3 regions of the Bilifractor sp. LCP21S3_A7 genome follow, and region 1 is predicted to be linked to each of the others. Evidence: predicted binding sites of a transcription regulator. Region 1 holds the regulator's gene; each other region holds the start of a gene.

Region 1 (7,762 bases):
TCCTTCCGCGTTCGCGATAACGGTGGGTTTTCCACCTTCCATAACGGCTACACAGCTGTTTGTTGTACCAAGGTCAATACCTATGATTTTTCCCATTCTATTTTCCTCCTGATCGGATCTGCTTTTCTGTAATGTCAGTTGGCTACCTTCACCATACTGTGACGGACCACAACATCCTTGTACTTATATCCCTTCTGAAGTTCCTGTGTGATGATGTTTTCACCGACATCCGGGTTGTCTTCATGCATTACCGCGTTATGAAGATTCGGATCAAACTCAGCGCCCTCCGCTTCGATGGTCTCGACGCCCATATCTGTCAGGATCTTCGTCATCTGCTTGTAAATCTTGTTCATACCCTGAACAAACGAATCCGACTCATCCGCTCCGGCAAGTCCTCTCTCAAAATTATCGACAACCGGAAGGATCTTCTCGATAACATCTCTCGCGCCCATATCGAACATCTCGGATTTTTCTCTCTCCGTACGCTTGCGGAAATTGTCGAACTCAGCCATCTGACGCTGCAGTCTGTCGGTGAGTTCTTCAATCTTCTCATCCTTTTTGTCTTTTTTTATTTTTTTCCCGGAACCGGATCCTTTCGCATTATTACCATTTTCCACAGAGCCGGCGCTTTTTGCCTCATCCTGCTTCTCTTTGGAATCAGATTCCCCGGCTTCATTCTGCTTTGCCTTCTCTTGGGTCTGATCCGCGTCTTTTCCGTTACGAACTCCGTCTTCCTTTTCTGTCTTCTCTTCCTTCATCGTATCTGTTTCTGCTGTATGTTTCTCTGTATTTTTTTCTTTTTCTTCGTTCATATGATTATCCTTCTTCATGGCTCTTTTTTCCTCTGCTTCCGGGTCTGCCCCGTCGGCGCCCCGCCTGCTGTTATTCACGTCTGCCATGTCTGTCCCGCCTTTCTGTTTTATTGCTTCTAATCTAATGTGAATCTCCGCATGGATTGAGCACTTCTTCGTGCACTCCCGGATCCCGGTCTGCTAGGACTCTGTGCTGTCATCGATAATACCATGATCGGACGAGGTCTCGAGCTTGGCGTCCCCGTTTCCGAAGAGAGCATTCATCTGTGATTTCAGCTGTTTCAGATTTTCTACTACTTTCTTATAATCCATTCTCCGAGGGCCTACAATAGCTACCGTTCCCTTCATCCCGTTTCCAAGATTGTAGTTTGCGGTGACAACGGAGCAGTCCTTCATGCCCTGAATCGGGGATTCGTTCCCGATATAGGCAGTGATCCCGTTCGAGGCTTCCTCGCCCGGGGCCGTCTCGCGGATCATCTCGGCCAGCTCCTTCTTGTCTCCGAACGCGGTCATCAGCTCCTTGGCTTTTCTTGAATCCGCAAGTTCCGGATAATCGAAAATGTTTGTTGCGCCGCTGAGATAGATCGGCATGTCCTCATCTCCCGGCTGTATGGTCTCCGCCACCGCATCGATCACGCTGCTGATAACCTCACTGTGTATACCCGCCTGCTGCTTCATCCGGGTGATCATATCCAGATTGATCTCGCCGATTGTCTTTCCGTTCAGCTCGTTGTTCAGAAGCAGATTCAGTTTCAGAATATCGTCTTCATCAATAGATTCCTTGAGGTCAATCATCTGGTTTTTCACCAGATTTCCCTGTGCCACAACTACCGCAAGAAGCTGTTTCTCATTGATCCGTGACAGCTGAATAAATTTCAATGAATTCTGATGATACGACGGTCCGGCAATCATTGTCGCATAATTGGTGTTCTGTGCCAGCACATCCACGACCTGCTTCAGTATTTTTTCCATACGGTCCGTTTTCTGGATCATCAGCGTCTGTGCTTCGGCATCCTGATTTGTTTTCTGTATCAGCTCATTTACATAAAGCCGATATCCCTTATCGGAGGGAATCCGTCCGGACGAAGTATGCGGCTGAATAATATACCCCATTTCCTCCAGATCCGACATCTCATTTCGGATGGTCGCGGAGCTCAGATTCAGGTCTGTGTATTTGGAAATTGTCCGTGATCCGACAGGCTCTCCCGTCTCCAGGTATGTCTGGATAATAGCCTTCAGAATCGTCTTTTTTCGTTCATCCAAATCTTCTCCCACTCCTTGGCTCCTTTCTTCCTTACTGAGGATTAATCTCCGACAGGATCGTTCCCTCTGCCGGTTTGTCAGCACTCTGAATTGCAGAGTGCTAACGCCTATGTTTCATAAGATAGCACTGCATTATTTTTTTGTCAACTACTTTTGCTGTCACGTGCCGAAGAACGCGGCGAAGAAGGCTTTTATATCTTCTGAACACCGTCAGACTTATTATGCCTTTTATGGGTATGCATTTCAAAAGTTCTCCTCTCCAAGGGGAGAACTTTCCCATTCAACGAGATAAAACACGCTGCGCGAGTTTTATCTTGCTATCGCGACGCTCGCCGCACACGAATACTTCGCATTCGGCTGCGGCTCACTGATCGCGTAAAAAAGCAGGCCGTCACAGTCCCTTGTCTGCTCCAGCCTGCTGCCTGTCGGCATATAATACCGCGCAAGAGCGCAGCTTTATCCCTTGTAATGCTTCTGGTTATAATGCTTCTGCTTGTAATGCTTCTCTTTGTAATGTTTCTGTCAAATCATTTACAATGCTTCTATTAAAATAAATGTCAGGGACTTGTCACTGCTTAGTATGACATGTGTTCCTCGCCATATTCCACGTGTCATACGTCCTTCGCCGCACTGACCACGAATCTGTTCCTGTCAGTCGTTCAGATACCCGGCTTCATTGTAGATCAATGCCATGAACTCCAGATCATCGTCCGAATTGTTCTCCATGCTGTGATACTGTCCGACCTCAATCACGCAGACGTCTCCGGCTGACACATGATAAATCCTGTGGTCATTATCAATAAAGTCACCGTGGCCCTTCAGAATATAGTAAGGCTCCGTGTCATGTACATGCTGATGCCAGCCTACGCTTGCGCCTGGCGGAAGTGTAACCTTGGCATACATCCTTCCATGCCCCATAAGTTCCTCCCTGGACACGATATGGGAAACCTTTGCTCTTCCTCTTCCTCCTGCAAGGCCATCTACATAAGTAACGTTCTCTTTACGGACCATTTTCTGTCCCCTCCTGTCTGGTTTTTCAAGCCGATGCACTTGTCCTTACCCTGAATATTGAACCCTGACCTGAATGTGCTGACATTCTGTTTTTTCTCAGACACGGATTGTGAGTATCCTGCCCGAGGAGTTATATTTTTCAAACTCTACTCCAGCTGCCTGAAACATCATTTTCGATGCAATGACGGAAGGTGTTTTGTCATACTTGTCATCATCATAGATGACCTTCCGGATTCCCGCCTGGATAATTGCCTTCGCACATTCATTACACGGGAAAAGCGAGACATACAGCTTTGCACCTTCGAGACTTCCGCCCCGGTAATTCAGGATCGCGTTCAGCTCGCTGTGCGTCACATAGACATACTTTGTCTTCAGCGGATCCTCGTTGCTTCTGGCCCACGGAAAGGCATCATCGGAGCAGCCTCTCGGAAATCCATTATAACCGATGGAAAGAATCTTGTTGTCCTGGCTCACAATACAGCATCCCACCTGGGAATTCGGATCCTTGGAACGCATGCCTGCCAGCTTGGCAACTGCCATAAAATACTCATCCCAGGAAATATAGTCTTTTCGCTTATCTGACATCGTTCCTCCAGCATTCTGTGTATAAACCCTTCGAAAACGCAGACAGATCGCCTGTAGGATCGCAAGTGTACGAAGCATGGGCAATCCGCAGCTTATACAATGTGTGCCCCTGTTCACAACATGTCTGCGGTTTACTTTGTTCCGAAAATCCTGTCTCCCGCATCGCCGAGTCCGGGCACAATGTATCCTTGTTCATTCAGATGATCGTCCAGCGCGCCTACCACGATCGATACATCCGGATGTTCCTTCTTCAGGCGCTCCAGACCCTGCGGCGCCGCAATGATACAGAGAAAATGAATTTTCTGGCATCCATGCTTTTTCAGCTGGCGAATCGCGTCACAGGCAGAGCCTCCGGTCGCCAGCATCGGATCTACCACAAAAACCTCACGTTCTTCAATGTCGGAAGGGAGCTTGCAGTAATACTCCACCGGCTGAAGGGATTCCGGATCTCTGTACATGCCGATGTGTCCGACCTTTGCGGCGGGGATCAGCGTCTGGATACCGGAAACCATTCCCAGACCCGCACGAAGAATCGGTACTATGGCCAGCTTCTTGCCGGCCAGTCTCTGAACGGTTGTTTTTGTGATCGGTGTCTGGATCTCGACGTCCTCAAGCGGAATACTGCGTGTTGATTCATAGCACTCCAGCATGGCAATCTCTGAGATAATCTCACGGAATTCCTTGGTTCCCGTGCTTTCCTCGCGGATGATTCCGATTTTATGCTTGATCAGCGGATGATCCATAATAATTACTTTTCCCATTTTTCTTCCTTTCCACTCATATAAATGCAAGACACAGGTTCCTTACAGACGATCTGGCTGCGTCCGGACGCAGGTGCCGCATTCTCCGGCGAATTACCGCTTCCTTCCGGCATCCAGGTCCTTTGCATTACTGTTTCCACGAGTTGTGCCTCTGCAACATGCAGCGGGCTTTCTTCCGGCAATCCGATTTTCGCCTCGTTACTGTTCCTCTTCAATCTTACGGATCCTTCGGATATGTCTCTCCCCCTCCGAGAACGGTGTGCTGAGAAACGCATCTACAATTCCGCACGCAACTCCGGGTCCCGTGACTCTTCCGCCCATCGCAAGTACATTGGCATCGTTATGCTCCCGCGTTGCCCTCGCCATATACTCGTTCGTGCAGAGTGCGCAGCGGATTCCCTTCATCTTATTTGCAGTGATCGAGATGCCGATTCCGGTACCGCAGATCAGGATTCCCTTCTCGCAGCTTCCATCCTGAACAGCGTGTCCGACCTTGTGGGCATAATCCGGGTAATCGACAGATTCTTCGCTGAAACATCCAAAATCCCTGTATGCGATTCCCTTTGCATCAAGATGAGTTTTGACCTCCTGCATCAGCCGGTAACCGCCATGGTCACATCCAAGTGCTATCATTTTGTCCTCCTTCTCTGCAGCACACATGTGCTGATCTGTATCTGCCTCTTTCTGAAAACCCGGTCAGGCACCTCTCACGCCTGAATCACTTCATGGCCGGCCGCCTTGATCAGACGGTTCATGATTGCCTGACCCATTCTCGGTGTCTCAAAGGATTCTGTATAGATATAGTCAACCCCGTCAGCATCGAAGTCCCGCAGAATCTCATATAGATGGTGCGCAATAGTCCTGTCGTCTGCCCTGCTTCCAATACAACGGATATCTCCTTCTGTGTACCTGTCCCGGCTCTCCTCTGTGCAGATGATACCAACACGAAAGCCCTCCGAAAGTCTCTTTTCGGTCAGCTCCCGGATTTTTGAAAAAACAGCCTCCGGCTGTCCCTCTACGATCGCAAGATCTGCCTTCGGCGCATAATGCTTGTACCGCATGCCCGGTGCCTTCGGCCGCACATGAATATTCTCGGACATGATACCAGGATCAACTGTGACCTCTCCGATTACGTTCTCCAGCATCTCCTGATTCAGAAACCCCGGACGCAAAATGACTGGATGTCCCTCACTGAAATCCACAATTGTAGACTCCAGCCCGATATTCACCTGGCCTCCGTCAATGATCATATCGATCCTGCTGCCGAGATCCTCCTCAACATGACTGGCGAGTGTCGGGCTCGGTCTTCCGGACGTATTCGCGCTCGGCGCGGCAACATATCCTCCTCCCTGGCGGATCATCTCCCTTGCAATGGCATTGTCCGGAAAACGAACCGCCACCGTATCCAACCCTCCCGTTGTCTCATAGGGAACCAGATCAGTCTTCTGAAAAATCATGGTCAGCGGTCCCGGCCAGTATCTCTCTGCAAGTCTCCTTGCTTTCTCCGGGAACTCACGAACCAGCGGAAATAGATGCTCCAGATCAGCGATGTGTACAATCAGCGGATTGTCCGAGGGTCTTCCCTTCGCAGCATAGATTTTTCGGGAAGCCTCAGGATCCAGGGCATTTCCTCCAAGTCCGTAGACCGTCTCCGTCGGAAACGCGACAAGGCCTCCTGATCTCAGAATTCTTCCCGCCTCACGAAGGGCATCCATATCCAGGTTATCTTCCGTCATCCTGACAATTTTTGCTTTTCCAGTCTGCATGGATCGGTTCACTTCCATTCTTTAATAATCATCTTCGCGAAGCGGCAGGTCACAGTTCTCCCCTATCTCCGAGCTTTCGTTCACAATATCCTGTATCGTCTTGTAGGAATTCATGAACTGCTTCTGCACGCGGTTGAAGATCTCGACGACATTTGCAAGCTCTTCCTGGACAGCTTCATACTTCTGTTTCCCCTCGCGGTTGATCTCATCAACCTCCTTCTGCACGCCCGCCAGAGTTTTCTGTGCCTCTACCTGCGCTTCGTCACGAATTTTCCTTGCTTCCGTCTCCGCCTCTGAGATTCTTCTCTGCTTCTCAGCCTCAGTCTCACGGTCAATCTGCTTTGCGCGGATCTTTGCCTCATAGATCAGGCTTCCGATTGTCTCATAATTATCGACATACGACTGATACTTCTCGCGGATCGTTTTCTCCATCTTGAGGATCTCCTGATCCCGCGCCTCCAGCGTCTCCTGAAGCTCCGCAATCTTCGCGTCCTTTTCGCTGATCTCGTTATCCTTCGCTGCAAGGGCTTTCTTCGCATCCGCGAGATCCCGAATTATTTTGCTCTTTTCCTGATAGGCATTATCCTTTAATCGCTGAATCTCAGCCAGCACATCGTCCTTGTCGTACCCTCCAAATGCGGTAGTCTTGAACAATTCTTCATTTTCGGCCATAGCGGTTACCCCCTTTGATAGTATACTCCCGTAATCGAAACGAGATAAAACGCGCTTCGCGGGTTTTATCTCGTCTTCGCAATGCCCGCCATAAGGCGATGAGCGCCCGGCTCACCGTAAGCGTAAGTAAAGTATAGCACAGCATCCCCGGATTTTAAATCTCGGATTCCATTCCGGCTTTTCTCCCTGCCCGTCCGCGATCTCTGCTCACTCGCTGTCTTTCAGATAACTGCTGATGATTTTCCAAACATCAGATCGCTCGTAGCCGAGCCTCCATTCCGCAACACCGGCAAGACCCGCCTTTCGGATCAGTTTCATCTTCTCTTCGATGGATTTTTCATCCTCCAGCCAGATGCTGTAGGTCTCATCACCCACGGTGACACTCCCCGTGTACTGACCGCTTTCCGAATCCCATCTTGTCTGAATTCCGAGAGACTTCATCCACTCGTCCGCCTCGTCCATACCAAGAGCCTCACTCGAAGGCGCTTCCCCGGACACCGTCGTCCAGCCCCTCGTGTAAAACGGGATCGCGTTGATCACCTGGTCAGCGGAAACCTCCGCAAGAGTATCCTCAATGCCCTGCTTTACAAAGGAGAGCGAGGCAACCGACCCCGCCTCGTCGGATCCCGCCGTGTGCTCGTCGTATCCCATGATAACAAGATAATCCACAGTTTTCGCCTGTTCGGCACGATTCAGATATGCTGTATATACCGGAACATAATTATCCACGGAGACGATCAGATCTTTCGCATGAGCGGCAATGGAGAGTTCCCGAAGAAACTGCAGATACTGCGGCGTGTTCTCTGCAGTAACCGTTTCAATATCGACATTTATTCCGTCCATTCCCGTGTCTTCCGCAGCCTGAATCAGCTGAGTGATCACGAGAGAACGG
Region 2 (7,762 bases), on a different contig from region 1:
CAAGCGCAAGTCTTTGCAAAGGAAGATATCGTGCAGGATGACGGTTTGTATAAAAGGCAGGTGAAGGCAGCCGCGGGGCAAGGTTATGCTTTGAAAAATGAAAAAGTTATGATATGATGTTATCTCAGTGAAAGACTTTAGATATCTGCCGAAACGGTGTACGTCCCGGCGGATAAATGATACAGGAATCGAGGAGGAACTGACACAATGGCGATCGAAGAAACTTCTAAAGAACAGGGGTCGGGTGAGGCAGAAAGAGAAGTCGTTTCCCGGAACTTTATCGAGCAGGAAATCGATAAAGATCTGAAGGAAGGCCGGTATGACACGGTTATGACACGTTTTCCGCCGGAGCCGAACGGGTACCTTCACATCGGCCATGCAAAGTCGATCCTTTTGAATTATGGCATCGCGAAGGAATATAATGGTCAGTTCAATCTCCGTTTTGATGACACAAATCCCACGAAGGAAAAGGGAGAATTTGTAGAGGCAATCAAGCGTGACGTGGAGTGGCTCGGTGCGAAGTTCAACGGTCCGTTCTTTGCATCAGACTATTTTGACAAAATGTATGAAGCTGCGCTTAAGCTGATCCGCGACGGAAAGGCTTATGTCAGTGATCTGTCCGCAGATGAGATCCGTGAGTACCGTGGAACATTGACGGAGCCGGGAAGGGATGATCCGAATCGGAACAGAAGCGTAGAAGAGAATCTCGATCTGTTCGAGCGGATGAAAAACGGCGAGTTCGAGGACGGATCAAAGGTTCTCCGGGCGCGAATCGATATGAAAGCGGCGAACATCAACATGAGAGACCCGATTATCTACCGGATCGCTCATCTGCATCACCAGAATACGGGAGACAAATGGTGCATTTATCCGATGTATGATTTTGCCCATCCGCTGGAGGATGCCTTCGAGGGCATTACCCATTCTCTCTGTACGCTGGAGTTTGAGGACCACCGGCCATTGTACAACTGGGTGGTGGAGAATGTGGGCTTTGCGCACCCGCCGAGGCAGATTGAGTTTGCAAAGCTCTATCTGACCAATGTAGTCACCGGTAAGAGATATATCAAGAAACTGGTGGAGAACGGAACCGTTGACGGTTGGGATGATCCGCGTCTCGTCACGATTGCCGCGCTCCGCAGAAGAGGATATACGCCGGAATCGATACAGAAGTTTATCAGCCTTGGAGGAATTTCGAAGGCCAACAGCTCCACAGACTACGCGATGCTGGAGTACTGCATCCGGGATGATTTGAAGACCAGAGTTCCCAGAATGTATGCGATCCTGGATCCGGTAAAGCTGATTATTGACAATTACCCGGAGGGACAGACAGAGGAGTTTACGGTTCCAAACAACCCGGAAAATGAGGCGTTGGGGAACCGCACCGTCACTTTTTCCCGTGAACTGTATATCGAGCGGAATGACTTTATGGAGAACCCGCCAAAGAAATATTTCCGGATGTTCCCGGGCAATGAAGTGCGCCTGATGCAGGCTTACTTTGTAAAATGCGTTGATTTCCGCAAGGATGAAGATGGGAAAATCACCGAGATCCACTGTACCTACGATCCGGCGAGCCGCGGCGGCAACAGCCCGGACGGCCGCAAGGTGAAGGGAACGATCCATTGGGTGAATGCGGCGGATGCAAAGCCGGTGGAGATGCGTCTCTATGAGAATCTGATCGATGAGGAAAAGGGCGTGTACAATGAGGACGGCACGATGAATATCAATCCGGATTCTCTTGAGGTTCTCCAGGGAGTGGTCGAGCCCGCTCTGGCAGAGGCAAAGCCCTATGAGAGCTTCCAGTTTGTGAGAAATGGCTTCTTCTGTGCTGACGCGAAGCTGTCGAAGCCTGGCAAACCGGTGTTCGGCAGAATCGTATCGCTGAAGAGTTCCTTCAAGCTTCCGAAGGCATAAGAGAATCGGAGAAACTTCAGAAGACGTAAGAGGTCCGGAGAAACTCCGGAAGGCACAAGAGGTCCGGAGAAACTTCCAAGGATATAAGAAGGCCGGAGCAGATCGACTCTGACATGAATAATGAAAAGGCTGCTGTATCCCTGCTTCCTGCAGGTGCGGCAGCTTTTTTCTGCTCATTTACCGAAAATGTCGATTCGCAATAAATGTCCTTAAGGACAGAGAAATAATGAAGAAGTATATCTTCGATTGTGTTATCCTGATAGAAAGACGGGCTGAAGTTGTCCGGATCAGTCGCGCGAAAGAAGAACCGGGGGGAAAACGGAATCTCACGGAGACCGTTGTACACCGGGGATTTCCGGAAGAGAGAAAGGAAGAGCAGGAAATGATAAAGGCATGTATTTTTGATCTTGACGGTACGCTTACGAAGACGCAGGAGTCCATTGCGCGTCCGGTCAATATGACACTGGAGCATTTCGGGCTTCCTGCGATGCCGGTGGAGAATTACAATTATTATGCGGGGGACGGCCTTGACAATGCGTTAAAAAGGGCATTGAAGGATGCAGGTGACCCGGAACTGAAATATTATGAGGAGGGAAGACCGCTGTGCCGGAAATGGTTTGTCGAGAATTCGCTGTATCATGTAAAACCTTATCCGCACATTGTGGAGATGCTGAAAGAACTGAAGAAACGGAAGATCCGCCTTGCTGTATTTTCCAACAAGATGCATCAGGGAGCAATCGATGTGGTGACGGCGATCTTCGGACCGGATACCTTCGACCATATTCAGGGACAGACCGACACTGTGCCGATCAAACCGGATCCGCAGGGGGTCTATGAGATTCTCAGGGAGTTTGGGGTGAATAAGACAGAGGCACTGTACTTCGGTGACACCAATACCGACATGCTCACAGGTCATAATGCAGGCCTTTTTACCGTCGGGGTGACCTGGGGATTCCGTCCGAGAACGGAGCTTGAGGAATATCGGGCAGACGAAATTGTCGATGATCCTATGGAGATCGTTGATCTTGTGGATCGATTTAATTCGAGGGGAAAGCCAAATGTCAGATAAGAGAATGCCGTCTATAAAAATTCCGTCGGACATCCGTCTCATTGCAAGTGACCTGGACGGGACGTTGCTCCAGGGAGGCGCACAAAGACTCCGGCCCAATACGTGCGGGCTGATTCACAGGCTGACCCGGAGAGGAATTATTTTTCTCGCGGCGAGCGGAAGACAGTATGCCAATTTGCAGAGACTCTTTGCTCCTGTTCGCAATGAGATCGCGTATCTCTGCGAGAACGGCTGCCTCAGCTTCTATGAAGGCGAGATGGTGCACAGAGTGACGATGGACCGGGCGCTTGGACAGGAGATTATGCGGGAGATCATAAGGACGCCGTCCGCTGAGGTGCTGCTGTCGGGAGTGAATACAAGCTACATTCAGCCGAAGGACATGAGCTACTATTATCATATGCGGGATGTGGTCGGCAATAATGTCACACTGGTGCCGGATATTCTGAAGACGGAGGAGCCGTATTTCAAGATTTCTATCTACGAGAGGAACGGTCTTACCGATGAGGAAATCGCGTTCTGGCAGGAAAGATTCGGAAGGTACGCCACGGTGGTTACGGGAGGAAACGACTGGCTTGATATTATGCCGCTGCATGTGAATAAGGGAACCGGAATCCGGAAACTGCTGCAGAAGCTCGATGTCCGGCCGGAGGAATGTATGGCTTTCGGGGATAACTACAACGACATGGAAATGATGAAGCTGGTCGGCTGGCCGGTTGCGGTGGACAATGCCAAACCGGAAATTCTCGCTGCAGGCTGTGACCATACGCCGACGGTGGAGGAATACCTTGAGAAAATATTGTCAGGCGATTTTACCGGATAATGCCGCGGCATACCGCTCCATGCTCATACCTGTTGTCGTCGCTAATGTTCTTGCCCGCTGGTGAGCAAGCTCCCCGTGGGCCAAGAACATTGCGACTGGACTTATACAGTACCTTGCTAGCACTCGACAAAATCGAGTGCTAGTTTTTTCTTGACTTTCTGTAATAAGGGTACTAATATAACACTTGTCGGGTATAAAATGAATACCGGTCATAATGACAGAAAATCACAGCCAGAATGATCCGCGAAGTCGGGTTTCCACAGACAGCGGATCATCAGCGGCGATAACACAAATATCCATTTTCCTGACGGGGATATGTCACGAAAATGAAGGATCAAAAGTGAAAAGGAGTGTGTATTAGTATGGAAATGAGACATGGAAATCTGTCGATTAACAGCGACAACATTTTTCCAATAATCAAGAAATGGATGTATTCGGATAAGGATATCTTTATCCGGGAATTGATTTCGAACGGATCCGATGCCATAACCAAGAGAAAAAAACTGGATGCCGTAGGCGAGGTAAGGCTTCCGGAGGGATATAAGCCGAAGATCACTGTATCGGTTAACGATAAGGAAAAAACACTGAAATTCACCGATAACGGAATTGGTATGACAGCGGACGAGGTAATCCGTGACATCACAGAGATCGCCTTCTCCGGCGCGACGGAGTTCCTGGAAAAGTATAAGGATAAGGCGGACAGCGACCAGATCATCGGACATTTCGGACTCGGGTTCTATTCTGCATTCATGGTAGCGGATCTGGTGGAAATCGATACATTGAGTTTCCGTGAGGGAGCGGAGGCCGTTCACTGGGAGTGCGACGGCGGTACAGAGTATGATATGAGCGAGGGCACCCGTACCGAGGCAGGGACAACGATTACGCTGCACTTGGCAGAGGATAGTCTGGAATTCGCCAACGAGTACAAGGTACGTGAAACTCTGGAGAAATATTGCTCCTTCATGCCGGTAGAAATTTATCTTGAGAATGAGACGAAAGAGCCGGAGACGGAGATCATCGATGAGAAGGACCTCAAGGATACCGATGTTGTCATTGAGCATATTCATGAGGACGCGAAGTACGAGGAGAAGAAGAATGATAAGGGCGAGACCGAAAAGGTCGAGACCAGCCCTGAGAAAAATCAGGTAAAGATTCAGAAGCGGCCGGTATCAATCAGTGATACGCATCCACTGTGGACAAAGCAGCCCAGTCAGTGCACAGATGAGGAGTACAAGGAATTTTACCGCCATGTATTCCTGGATTACAAGGAGCCGCTGTTCTGGATTCATCTGAATATGGATTATCCGTTCCGCCTGAAGGGCATTCTGTACTTCCCGAGAATCAACACGGAATACGAGTCCATTGAGGGAAAAATCAAGCTGTACAACAACCAGGTATTCATCGCGGACAATATTAAGGAAGTTATCCCGGAATATCTGCTCCTGCTCAAGGGCGTGATTGACTGCCCGGATCTGCCGCTCAATGTCTCCCGTTCCGCGCTTCAGAATGACGGTTTCGCGCAGAAGATTTCCGATTACATCTCAAAGAAGGTTGCGGACAAGCTCTCAGGCATGTGCAAGACCAAGAGAGAAGAATATGAGAAATACTGGAACGACATCAGTCCGTTCATCAAGTTCGGAACGCTGAAGGATCCCAAGTTCTCTGAGAGAATGATGGATTACATCCTCTATGAGGATCTCGACGGCAAGTATCACACGCTGAAGGATATCATCGCCGCCAATACTCCTGAAAAGACTGAGGAAGAGAAAACAGGGGAAAGCGCAGAAGACAAGAGCAAAGCAGCAGATGCGAAGGAATCTGAGACGGGTGCCGATGGTGAGAAGAAGCCTGAGGCAGAAGCTTCAGAAGAGAGTAAATCCGGTGAGGCGGATCAGAAGGACGACAAGAAGGATGCGCCGAAGATCACGATCTATTATGTGACAAATGAGGTGCAGCAGAGCCAGTACATCAACATGTTCCGGAGCCAGAAGAAACAGGCTTATAAGCTGGTCCATACCATTGACGCTCCGTTTATCTCCCATGTGGAGCAGCTGAATGAAAATCTTCATTTCCAGAGAATCGATGCGGATCTCACCGATGATATGAAGGAAGACAGCGAATCTCTGAAGGAAGAGAGCAAGGATCTGCAGGAGCTCTTCCGCAAGGTTCTGAACAAGAGTCAGCTGTCCGTCCGGGTGGAGAATCTGAAGGATCCCAGTGTTTCAGCCATGGTCACGATCTCCGAGGAGATGCGCCGTTACAGCGAGATGATGCGCATGTACGGAATGGCGGACAAGAACATCAACGTGGATGAACTCGAGGGACAGCAGACACTTGTTCTGAATGCAAAGCATCCGCTTGTGAAATATGTATTCGAGCATAAGGCATCCGAGGATGTCAGCCTCTTCTGTGAGCAGCTTTATGATCTGGCAGTAATCAGCAACCGCGCTCTGACTCCGGATGAGATGACAAAGTTCATCAGCAGGAGCAATGAGATCATGGTAAAGCTTGCAGAGAATGCGAAGCCAGCGGGAAAAGCCCAGATCAAAAAGGCGGATACAGCAAAGAAAGAAGTGAAAGCGTCGGAGAAGAAGGACACCAAGGCACCGGCCAAGAAGACTTCAAAGGAATCAAAGGACGAGAAGAAATCTGAATAAGTAAGATTGAAAGAAGAGCGGGATAAAAACGCGAGGTGGGCGTTTTTCCCGCTCCTTTTGTGTTCGCGCAAAACATTTTCCTGGTATTCGTATAAAATATTTCCTTGTATTTACACAAAAAAGCACATTCCGGTATTTGCACAACAACAATTTAAAGGTGATCAGTCGAGCCCGCAGGCGGTGAAAAATTTTTGCACATACCGGTCCCACGCCTGGTCGACGGAGTGATCCAGTGTAAAGCTCCGGAGGGAGGATCCGGTAGTTACTGTCAGTGTCTGATTCCGGTATTGAATGTTCAGGAACAGTCCGAGGATATCTTCCGGATCGTAATTCAGTTCGTTCTTTTCCATAAAACGCTGGATCTGTCCGGCACTCAGCTGGAAGACAAAACGGAAGGAGAGAGGAAGCCTGCGGCCTTTCAGGATCTGTACGCAGAAGGATCGGATATCCCTCCAGTGCACCAGAGATTCCCGGTGTGTCTGTGGGTTCGTGGCTTTGTTCGTGATTCCGTCATCTGAAGCGTCGCCCTCATAATATTCCGGGTGAGCCTGACCGTCGATGGAAAATGTGGTAAAGGTTGTGATCTGCGCCTCCGAGACCAGAAAACGGTCGAACGTTTCCTTCAGAAGAAGGTGATTCATGAAGCTGCCGACATGTTCAATCTGTAATGCGATCATAGTAAAAACCTCCAAAATACAGTATCCATTATAATAGACTTCCGGGTATCTCACAATCCGGGAATTTACGGATTGTGCTTTGCATTTGATTGGAATTGTTGTATACTGTTTACATTGGGCCGACGCAGGAATTATGGCAGATGCTGAGAAATTTCTGCCCGAATCAGCCGGAGCCCGGATCAAGAGACAGGTAAGGAGTATGTTGGAATGAGTCAGGAAAAGGTCGATTTATATAAGGAAGAGAAAAAGAACCGCAAGAAAATCATGCGGAGAGAAAAGATCAGAACGAGACTGACCGTGGTTGCGGTTGTGGTAGTTTTTGGCTTTCTGATCGGCTGGTTCAGCTGGGCGGTTTATAATAATGTAAAGAACAATCAGGCGACTACGGCAAAGGCAACGACGACGGAGCTTGACCTCTCTGCCATCGAGTCCTACACGACAGCTTTGAACAGCTATGTCACAGAGCAGAAGACCGGTTCGGACAGCACTTCGGCTGATGCATCAACCGCGACAGCATCAGACAGCAGCGCAGCATCTGCTTCCTCGGACGCATCCGTATCATCGGTGTCGGCTGCGCAGTGACGGATTCCGGCAGAACGAGAGAATGATTTCCCCCGTCAATGCCCAT
Region 3 (7,762 bases), on a different contig from region 1:
GCAACTGCAGGAACGAAGTGATCATGATGGACGTTGATCATGTCGCTAGAATTCTGGTGAACCTTCTGGGAAATGCAGTCAAATTTACCGAGAAGGGCGGAGACGTCTCACTCGTGGTAGATGTCGTTTATCTCGCAGAGGGACGGGTGGAGCACACCTACCGGATCAAGGATACCGGAATCGGAATCAGCAGGGAATTCCTGCCGAAGATGTATCTGCCGTTCGAGCAGGACAGTGCAGCTCAGTCAAGGAACCGGGAGGGAACAGGTCTGGGTCTGTTCATCAGCCGCAGGCTGATCAACCTCCTTGGGGGAACGATTGAATGCAGGTCCGAGGTAGGAAAGGGCACGGAATTCACCGTGAAGCTTGCCTATGATGTCGCGAGCGAGGACCAGAGGAAGCTGATGCGCCGGGCGGAGAAGAAGGACTACGATATCAGGAACCTGAAGGGAAAACGGGTGCTTGTGGTTGAGGACAATCAGATCAACGCGGAGGTCATCATGCACATTCTGGAGTGGAACGGGCTGGTGGCGGATCATGCGGAGAACGGCAGAAATGCGCTTGAGAAATTCAAGGCGTCTCTGAAGAACGGTCCGAAATATGACGTTGTGCTCATGGATCTACGGATGCCTGTGATGGACGGCTTTGAATGCGCCCGCAAGATCCGGGAACTGAAGAATGGATGGGCACAGAAGATCCCGATCATCGCGCTGTCGGCGGATGTTTACGACCGTGCAGATGAGGAGTGCTACGAGAACGGAATGAACGCGAGAGTGGCGAAGCCGATCGACACCGGAGAACTGTTCCGCGTTCTGGAGCGTGAGATGATAAAGGACCGGTAATTCATGTGGTGACCTTGAGACCCATCGGAGCAGAAATGTGTAAGCTCATTTGCAAATGGCCGGAGCAGGGTAATGGCAGCTCATTTGGGAATGGCCGGAGCAGAGTGCCGCAGATTCATTTAACATGGATGTGCGGAGCAGTCAAGTTGGCAATTGTTTCGTTTCGGGCGTTATGTTATGATAGTGGCAATGCCTTTATGCATATTGAGACGCAGACATGATCCGTATAAAGATTGTGACGCGGGCATGATCCGTATAAAGGCTGAGACGCGGGCATAGCCCGCATAAAGGTTAACGCGAACAGGGAGATGCATCCGGCCGGCTTGCGGCCGTGTGCGGCAGGCGCTGAGACAGCGGGACAGAATCCGCGAAGCGCGTTTTATCTGTTTTTTCAAGGAGGAATCAGAAATGATCAACTGGAAGAATCTTGATGAGCTTGCTTCTTATGGGGAGCTGCAGAAGGTAGAAAAGGTGAACCTCGCAGAGGTTATGTCTGGTGAAAGCGGAGCGCAGCGTGTGAAGAGCTGCAGCATTCCGATGGCGGAAGGCCTTTCCTACAATTACGCGGCAAAGGCTGTGGACAGCAGGGTGCTGGATGTCCTTGTGAAGCTGGCGGATGAGGCGCAGCTGACGGAAAAGTATAAAGCCCTCTATAACGGAGAGGTAATCAATACAGGAGAGAAGAGACTGGTTCTCCATCATCTGACCAGAGGACAGCTCGGAGATGCCGTTGCAGCGGACGGTGTCGACAAGAGAGCTTTTTATGTGGAGCAGCAGAAGAGAATCGCAGATTTCGCGAACAAGGTACATGCGGGAGAAATCACAAATGAGAAGGGCGAGAAGTTTACCACGGCGGTACAGATCGGTATCGGCGGAAGCGATCTTGGCCCGCGCGCCATGTACATTGCCCTGGAGAACTGGGCGAAGAAGACCGGAAACTTCAAGATGGAAGCAAAGTTCATCAGCAACGTAGATCCGGATGACGCAGCAGCGGTTCTGGCTTCCACAGATGTGGCACATGCGATCTTCATCCTGGTATCCAAATCCGGTACGACTCTGGAGACACTGACCAACCAGTCCTTCGTCATGGACGCACTGAAGAAGCAGGGCCTGGATCCGGCGAAGCATATGATCGCCGTTACCTCCGAGACATCTCCGCTGGCAAAGAGCGACGATTATCTGGATGCGTTCTATATGGATGATTACATCGGCGGACGTTATTCCTCCACCTCCGCGGTAGGCGGCGCTGTTCTGTCTCTTGCGTTTGGTCCGGAAGTCTTTGCGGATTTTCTTGAGGGCGCGGCAGCCGAGGATAAGCTTGCGACAGAGAAGGATCCACGGAAGAACGCGGCGATGCTGGATGCGCTGATCGGCGTATACGAGCGCAATGTGCTCGGGCTTCCGGCTACGGCGGTTCTGCCGTATTCCCAGGCACTTTCCAGATTCCCGGCGCATCTTCAGCAGCTTGATATGGAGTCGAACGGCAAATCCGTCAACCGTTTCGGAGAGCCTGTCTCCTATGTGACCGGGCCGATCATCTTCGGAGAGCCGGGAACGAACGGTCAGCATTCCTTCTATCAGCTCCTGCATCAGGGCAAGACGATCATTCCGCTTCAGTTTGTCGGATTCCGCAGCAGCCAGATCGGCACGGATGTGGAGATTCAGGGAAGCACAAGCCAGCAGAAGCTCTGCGCGAATGTCGCTGCACAGATCGTGGCCTTTGCCTGCGGCAAGAAGGATGACAACCTGAACAAGAACTTTGAGGGCGGCCGTCCGTCGAGCATCATCATCGGCGATCAGCTCTGCCCGAAGACGCTCGGTGCTCTGCTGGCACATTTTGAGAACAAGGTTATGTTCCAGGGCTTCCTGTGGAATGTGAACAGCTTCGACCAGGAAGGCGTACAGCTTGGAAAGGTTCTGGCAAAACGGGTACTCGCCCACGATACAGAGGGCGCACTGTCTGTGTACAGTGATCTTCTCAATATCTGAGATTGCAGCGTCTGTATACAGTGATCTTCTCGATATCTGAGATTGCAGCGTCTGTATACAGTGATCTTCTTGATAGCTGAGAACGCATTGTCTGTATACGGTGATTTTTATATCTCAGACGTTCTGGAAACTGTGAGACAGTGGAGGGAACGGGGAATAGTATTTTTTTACAGAAAGGTTCTGCAGCGTGAAGCTGCGGAACCTTTTTCGCACTGGAAAAGAACGCGGATTCCGGGATCTTTTTAAATATTTTGATCAGAAAGAACAGAAAATTAGCACTCGACACTTGACATGGCTAACAAATGGTGCTATTACATAATCGTAACAAGAAAGGGTTACATAAGATGAGCTGAAGGGCCACGGATACAGAGACCCGGAGCAAATCGGAAAACGAAAAGAGCATTAGAGAAAGGCTCAGAAGTTACATGCAGGGTGCTTGAGACGACATCCGGACATGCTTTTATGGTAAAAGGAGGTATGACTTATGATGTATTTACCAAGTTTGTTCGGAGAGGATATGGAAGATATGATGGATGATTTTGACGATGAATTCTTCGGAAAAAGAAATCCGGTGTTCGGGCGTCATGCAAAAAATCTCATGAAGACAGATATTAAGGATCAGAAGGATCATTATGAACTGGACGTAGATCTTCCGGGATGTAAGAAAGAAGATATTGCGCTGACACTCAATGATGGCTATCTGAATATTGCCGCTCAGAAGGGCCTCGGCAAAGAAGAGAAAGATAAAGAAGGCAAGCTGATCAGACAGGAGCGTTACGCAGGCAGTATGGCAAGAAGCTTCTATGTAGGTGAAGGCGTCAAGGAAGAGGACATCGGAGCAAAATTCGAGAACGGTGTTCTGAAAATTACAGTTCCGAAGAAGGAAGATAAGAAGGCGGTTCCGGAGAAGAAGACCATTGCAATTGAATAACGGCCGATGGAATTCTGGCTGTGTATTCTGTCATTACATCGGATGATCAGCCGGGAGGCTGATCGTTCGCAGGTATCAGAACCACAGCGTATATGGTATTCGGCGGATAATAAAGAGGTGCAGCAGAGGGAAATTTCTCTGCTGCATTTTTACGTCTCCCGTTCACGGTGTATATGGGGTTATAATAAAAATACAGAGACATAATATAACGCAGGGCTATAAAAGCACCGGGTAACGATAAAACAGCAATAAAAACTCAGGGTAATGATAAGGTATGTTTTTTAAGCGTGTGTTTCGGGATGAAATCAGGGAGAAAAGGATATGGGAGAGGACAGAGATTTCACGGATAATCGAAAGGAAGAGAAGCTGCTGACGGAGAGTCTGGAGAAGATGAACCGGGAGAACACGGAGCTGTGCCGCAGGATCCAAAAGGGTGATGTGTCTGCCCAGGAGGAACTCTGTGAGAAGAACAGAAAACTGGTAGATAAATATGCCTGGTCGTATCACAAGTATTATGGCAATGACCTGGATTTTGAGGACATTGAGAACATGGGACTTACGGGTCTTCTGCATGCGGCGGAGAAGTACGATCCGGAGAAGGGTGCGTCTTTCAGCACTTACGCGACTTTCTGGATTCGCCAGTCGATCGTCCGGGGAATCATGGAATCGGGATTTTCGGTCCGGATTCCGGTGCATGTGTTCTCGGCGGTATCGAAGGCATCTGCGATCGACAGCAGGCTCTCTCAGGAGGGGGTGGATGATCCGGACAAACGCAGGGCAATGGTCGCAAAGGAGATGAAGATTCCGGAGGAAAAGGCGGCGTACTATCTGTCTCTGAAGCAGGATTTTTTCACAATGCCTTCCCTGAACAATCCGGTCGGCGACGATGGCGAGACGGAACTGGGCGATATGGTGACCGGGGATGATCACCTTTCCGTGGAGGACGCCGTGGTGCAGTCGGACATCTATAATCGTCTGGATGAGATCGTAGGCACTTTGTCTGACCGGGAACAATATGTCCTTAAGCGCAGGTTCGGACTGGATGGAAATGAGGTGCAGACGCTGGATGAAATCGGAAAGCAGCTGGGAGTCACAAGAGAACGGGTGCGTCAGATCGAGGCAAAAGCGATCCGGAAGCTCCGCGCGCCAAAGACCATGCTGAAGCTGAAGGATGCGGAGTCGTAAGAAGAATTTCTGAAGCAGAAGTAAGGCGGAGAATTGCGTCACGAGACAGAGCAAAATGTGAGAAAATAAAAACAGAACATAGCACAGAAAAACAGAGCATCACACAGAAAAACCAGAAGATAACACAGGAAAAACAGAATAAACACAGAATAAAAAAGAAAAGGAGAATGCCGCGTGGGACATTCTCCCTTTCTTTTTTAAATGAGGGGGAGATAGTGAGTGGTTAATCAACTATCTGAGTAAAAATATACGTGGAAGTTGTGATTAAAATGTGGTGGCTGTCTAAAGAAAATATAAACTTTATCAATTTCAATTTGAGAGACCTGCAAAGCGGAGCCTTCCAGTATTCGGGGCAATCTTGCTTTTGGCAGCTTGATTTTCCTTCCGCATTCTTACTGCGGTTGGAGGGCCTGGTGTTGAGAAATCGACAGAAAAAATGTATAGTAAGATCAGATCCGATATCAGGGACAGATGGTATTTTCCTGAAGTGACGCGCGAATATACAGCCTGCTGAGCGGATCTTCCGGGATACACGCGCGGCTTGCAGAGTCTGCTGAGCGGATTCTCCGGGTGACAGGCGTAACTAACTGTTGAGTTTACGGGGCTTCCACTCCGGGGAATGATGAAGAAGAAGCTGAGAGGAACGGGCGATGGATGATTTTTGGGGATGCAGGCATGCACTGTGTCAATATGGGAAGAGACATGGAAGCTACGATGGTCTGGAGGAGATCTCACTGGACAAGGTCGGAGTAAGGGTAGAAAATCACTATTTTATGTATGGAGATTATGTTATCACCGTTGAGGAAAGCATTCGGGAAGCGGATTTGGCACGGTCTTACAGTGCCTGGATCTCGGAGGATTCCTATTCGGAGGTGCGGCAGTATGTGATCGGTTATCGTCCGCTTTCGGGATTTGAAAGAACAGGGCATGATTACCGGGAATTCATTCGGGAGTCTGTTCTTCAGGACAACAATATTCCCCGTGCGATCCGGAAGCTGAACGCGAAGCTTAGGCGTTTGAATGAGGAAACCTGGGAGAATGACGAGCGGGAGAATGAAGTATATCGTCTCTACGCTGCGCTCCGTGACACCAACGGGGATATCCTCGGATGCTGCCCGGTAGCTTTGATGGATTCCGAGGAGAAAGCAGGTGCGATTGGTGAGTTTCTGCGGTCTCATCAACTGCTTCCGGCAAAAGCGTGGGATTTATATCGGGCGTCGCGGGACGCATCGGTTGAATATCGAGCGGTGAGGCTGACCGAGGAGGATATTCCAGAGTACTGGTGCGGGACCGACGAGAAGGTCGTCTTCAGTGCCTGTCTGTTTCGGGACTGTAACGGGAGCCCGGAGGATCAGGAATTATACGGCATCAAGCCGGAGTGCAGGATCGACACTGCCTCCTCCCGTGGAACGGTCGCTTATGTCCGTGGAAGAGAACTGGCGGGTGAGATCTGCAGCCTGATGAATGTGATGTCGCTGTATCCCATTGAGATGTATACGGAATTTGATTCGCCGGAACATACGATGACTGCGGGCATCCGGCGGATCGGGCCCGGAGAGGTGCCGGAGGCGGAGGAAAAACTTCAGAACGGGATTGTGCTTGAGATCATATCGAGCTGGAGAATGTGAGAAATCCACAGATGTTTTTCTCGTTTGGGAAAACATCTGTGGATTTTATTTACGCGAACAGTGAGCCGCAGCCGAATGCGAAGTATTCGTGTGCGGCGAGCGTCGCGATAGCGAGATAAAACTCGCGCAGCGTGTTTTATCTCGTTCGTGGAAAGCGGAGCTGTAGACTTGCTTGTGTTTGAGGAAAGCGGGCGTATCCGTTCGCAGCTTCACGCGAAGAAGAGAAGCAGTCGGAACCATGCTTCACGCGAAGAAGAGAAGCAGCCGGAACCATGCATCACGCGAAGAAAAGAGGCAGCCAGAACCATGCTTCACGCGAAGAAGAGAAGCAGCCGGAACCATGCATCATGCGAAAAACAGAAGCAGATTGGATGCCGCGAGACCGATGAGGGATGAGGCGGCAATCATGAAAGGATTGCTTTTTTTCTTCATGAGAGAGAGATTCAGAACAATGATGCCGCAGGTTACGAGGAATACCGGAAGAACGGCGATGCCGATGGAGGCGGCGGTGTTGAGGCTGGTCTGAATCATTGAGCACATGACGCTGAGCAGAAGACCGGCGATGATAGGACGGATCCAGTGGCCGATTTTCTGAAACACGGTGATGTGCTCCACCGAGTTATAGGCATGATAGACAAGGCAGAATACAAGCCCGGAAGCAACGACGCTGCAGATGAACCCGGCGAATGCTACAGCGATGCCCTGGACGGGTGAACCGTTCAGATTGTAGCCGATATAATATCCCACGCCGGTGAGAATTTTGCTGAGAATCGATCCGGGCAGTACATTTGCTACAGGCACGAGGAGGGAATAGAATTCCCGGTAGGTGACCATGCCGGAGTTGACAAACAGGCCGTCGGCGACCGAGAGATAAGCGTCTCCTCCTCCGAAGGAGATGATAGAAGAAAAAAATCCCCGGATCAGATAGAGAGGTGTTTTTTCGGTCAGAAGGAGAGCGGGTAACGCGCAGACAGCCAGAAGCAGGAGCCAGGCGATGATCTCCTTCAGGAAATGCAGAAGATTATTTCTTCCGGAAAGCAAAGCTCTGTGCGCGCGCAGATCATCCCGGATGCTGAGAATCATTCCTGCGGCTGCGCAGAAGTACATGGCAGCCACCAGGACTCTGCGGGGAACAGCTCCCGGAATGAGGTGAGCATGGCCGGCACTGAGTGCGTACAGAACTACAA

What was found. The regulator HrcA, encoded in region 1, represses chaperone genes, less so after heat shock. The targets are predictions, from matches to a motif close to TGTTAGCACTCNNNNNNNNNGAGTGCTAACA.
Region 2: htpG (molecular chaperone HtpG) is a predicted target of HrcA. The motif match lies at 3,915-3,945, and genes of this name have one in related genera.
Region 3: ACTQ1O_RS07255 (Hsp20/alpha crystallin family protein) is a predicted target of HrcA. The motif match lies at 3,102-3,132, and genes of this name have one in related genera.

The regions. Positions count from the first base shown of each region.
Region 1 is NZ_JBQKGL010000013.1:31-7,792, forward strand. It holds partial or broken gene ACTQ1O_RS11600 (Hsp70 family protein) at 1-96, opposite strand, end outside; gene grpE (nucleotide exchange factor GrpE) at 135-812, opposite strand; gene hrcA (heat-inducible transcriptional repressor HrcA) at 993-2,087, opposite strand; gene ACTQ1O_RS11615 (cupin domain-containing protein) at 2,727-3,086, opposite strand; gene ACTQ1O_RS11620 (deoxycytidylate deaminase) at 3,183-3,671, opposite strand; gene upp (uracil phosphoribosyltransferase) at 3,803-4,432, opposite strand; gene rpiB (ribose 5-phosphate isomerase B) at 4,631-5,065, opposite strand; gene ACTQ1O_RS11635 (L-threonylcarbamoyladenylate synthase) at 5,140-6,216, opposite strand; gene ACTQ1O_RS11640 (hypothetical protein) at 6,220-6,870, opposite strand; gene ACTQ1O_RS11645 (glycosyl hydrolase family 18 protein) at 7,078-7,762, opposite strand, start outside.
Region 2 is NZ_JBQKGL010000001.1:301,569-309,330, reverse strand. It holds gene ACTQ1O_RS01385 (glutamine--tRNA ligase/YqeY domain fusion protein) at 208-1,911, shown strand; gene ACTQ1O_RS01380 (HAD family hydrolase) at 2,138-2,980, shown strand; gene ACTQ1O_RS01375 (HAD family hydrolase) at 2,970-3,800, shown strand; gene htpG (molecular chaperone HtpG) at 4,163-6,457, shown strand; gene ACTQ1O_RS01365 (DUF5721 family protein) at 6,619-7,134, opposite strand; gene ACTQ1O_RS01360 (hypothetical protein) at 7,342-7,716, shown strand.
Region 3 is NZ_JBQKGL010000006.1:98,216-105,977, forward strand. It holds gene ACTQ1O_RS07245 (chemotaxis protein CheB) at 1-842, shown strand, start outside; gene ACTQ1O_RS07250 (glucose-6-phosphate isomerase) at 1,251-2,831, shown strand; gene ACTQ1O_RS07255 (Hsp20/alpha crystallin family protein) at 3,319-3,762, shown strand; gene ACTQ1O_RS07260 (sigma-70 family RNA polymerase sigma factor) at 4,084-4,947, shown strand; gene ACTQ1O_RS07265 (hypothetical protein) at 5,598-6,575, shown strand; gene ACTQ1O_RS07270 (chromate transporter) at 6,921-7,762, opposite strand, start outside.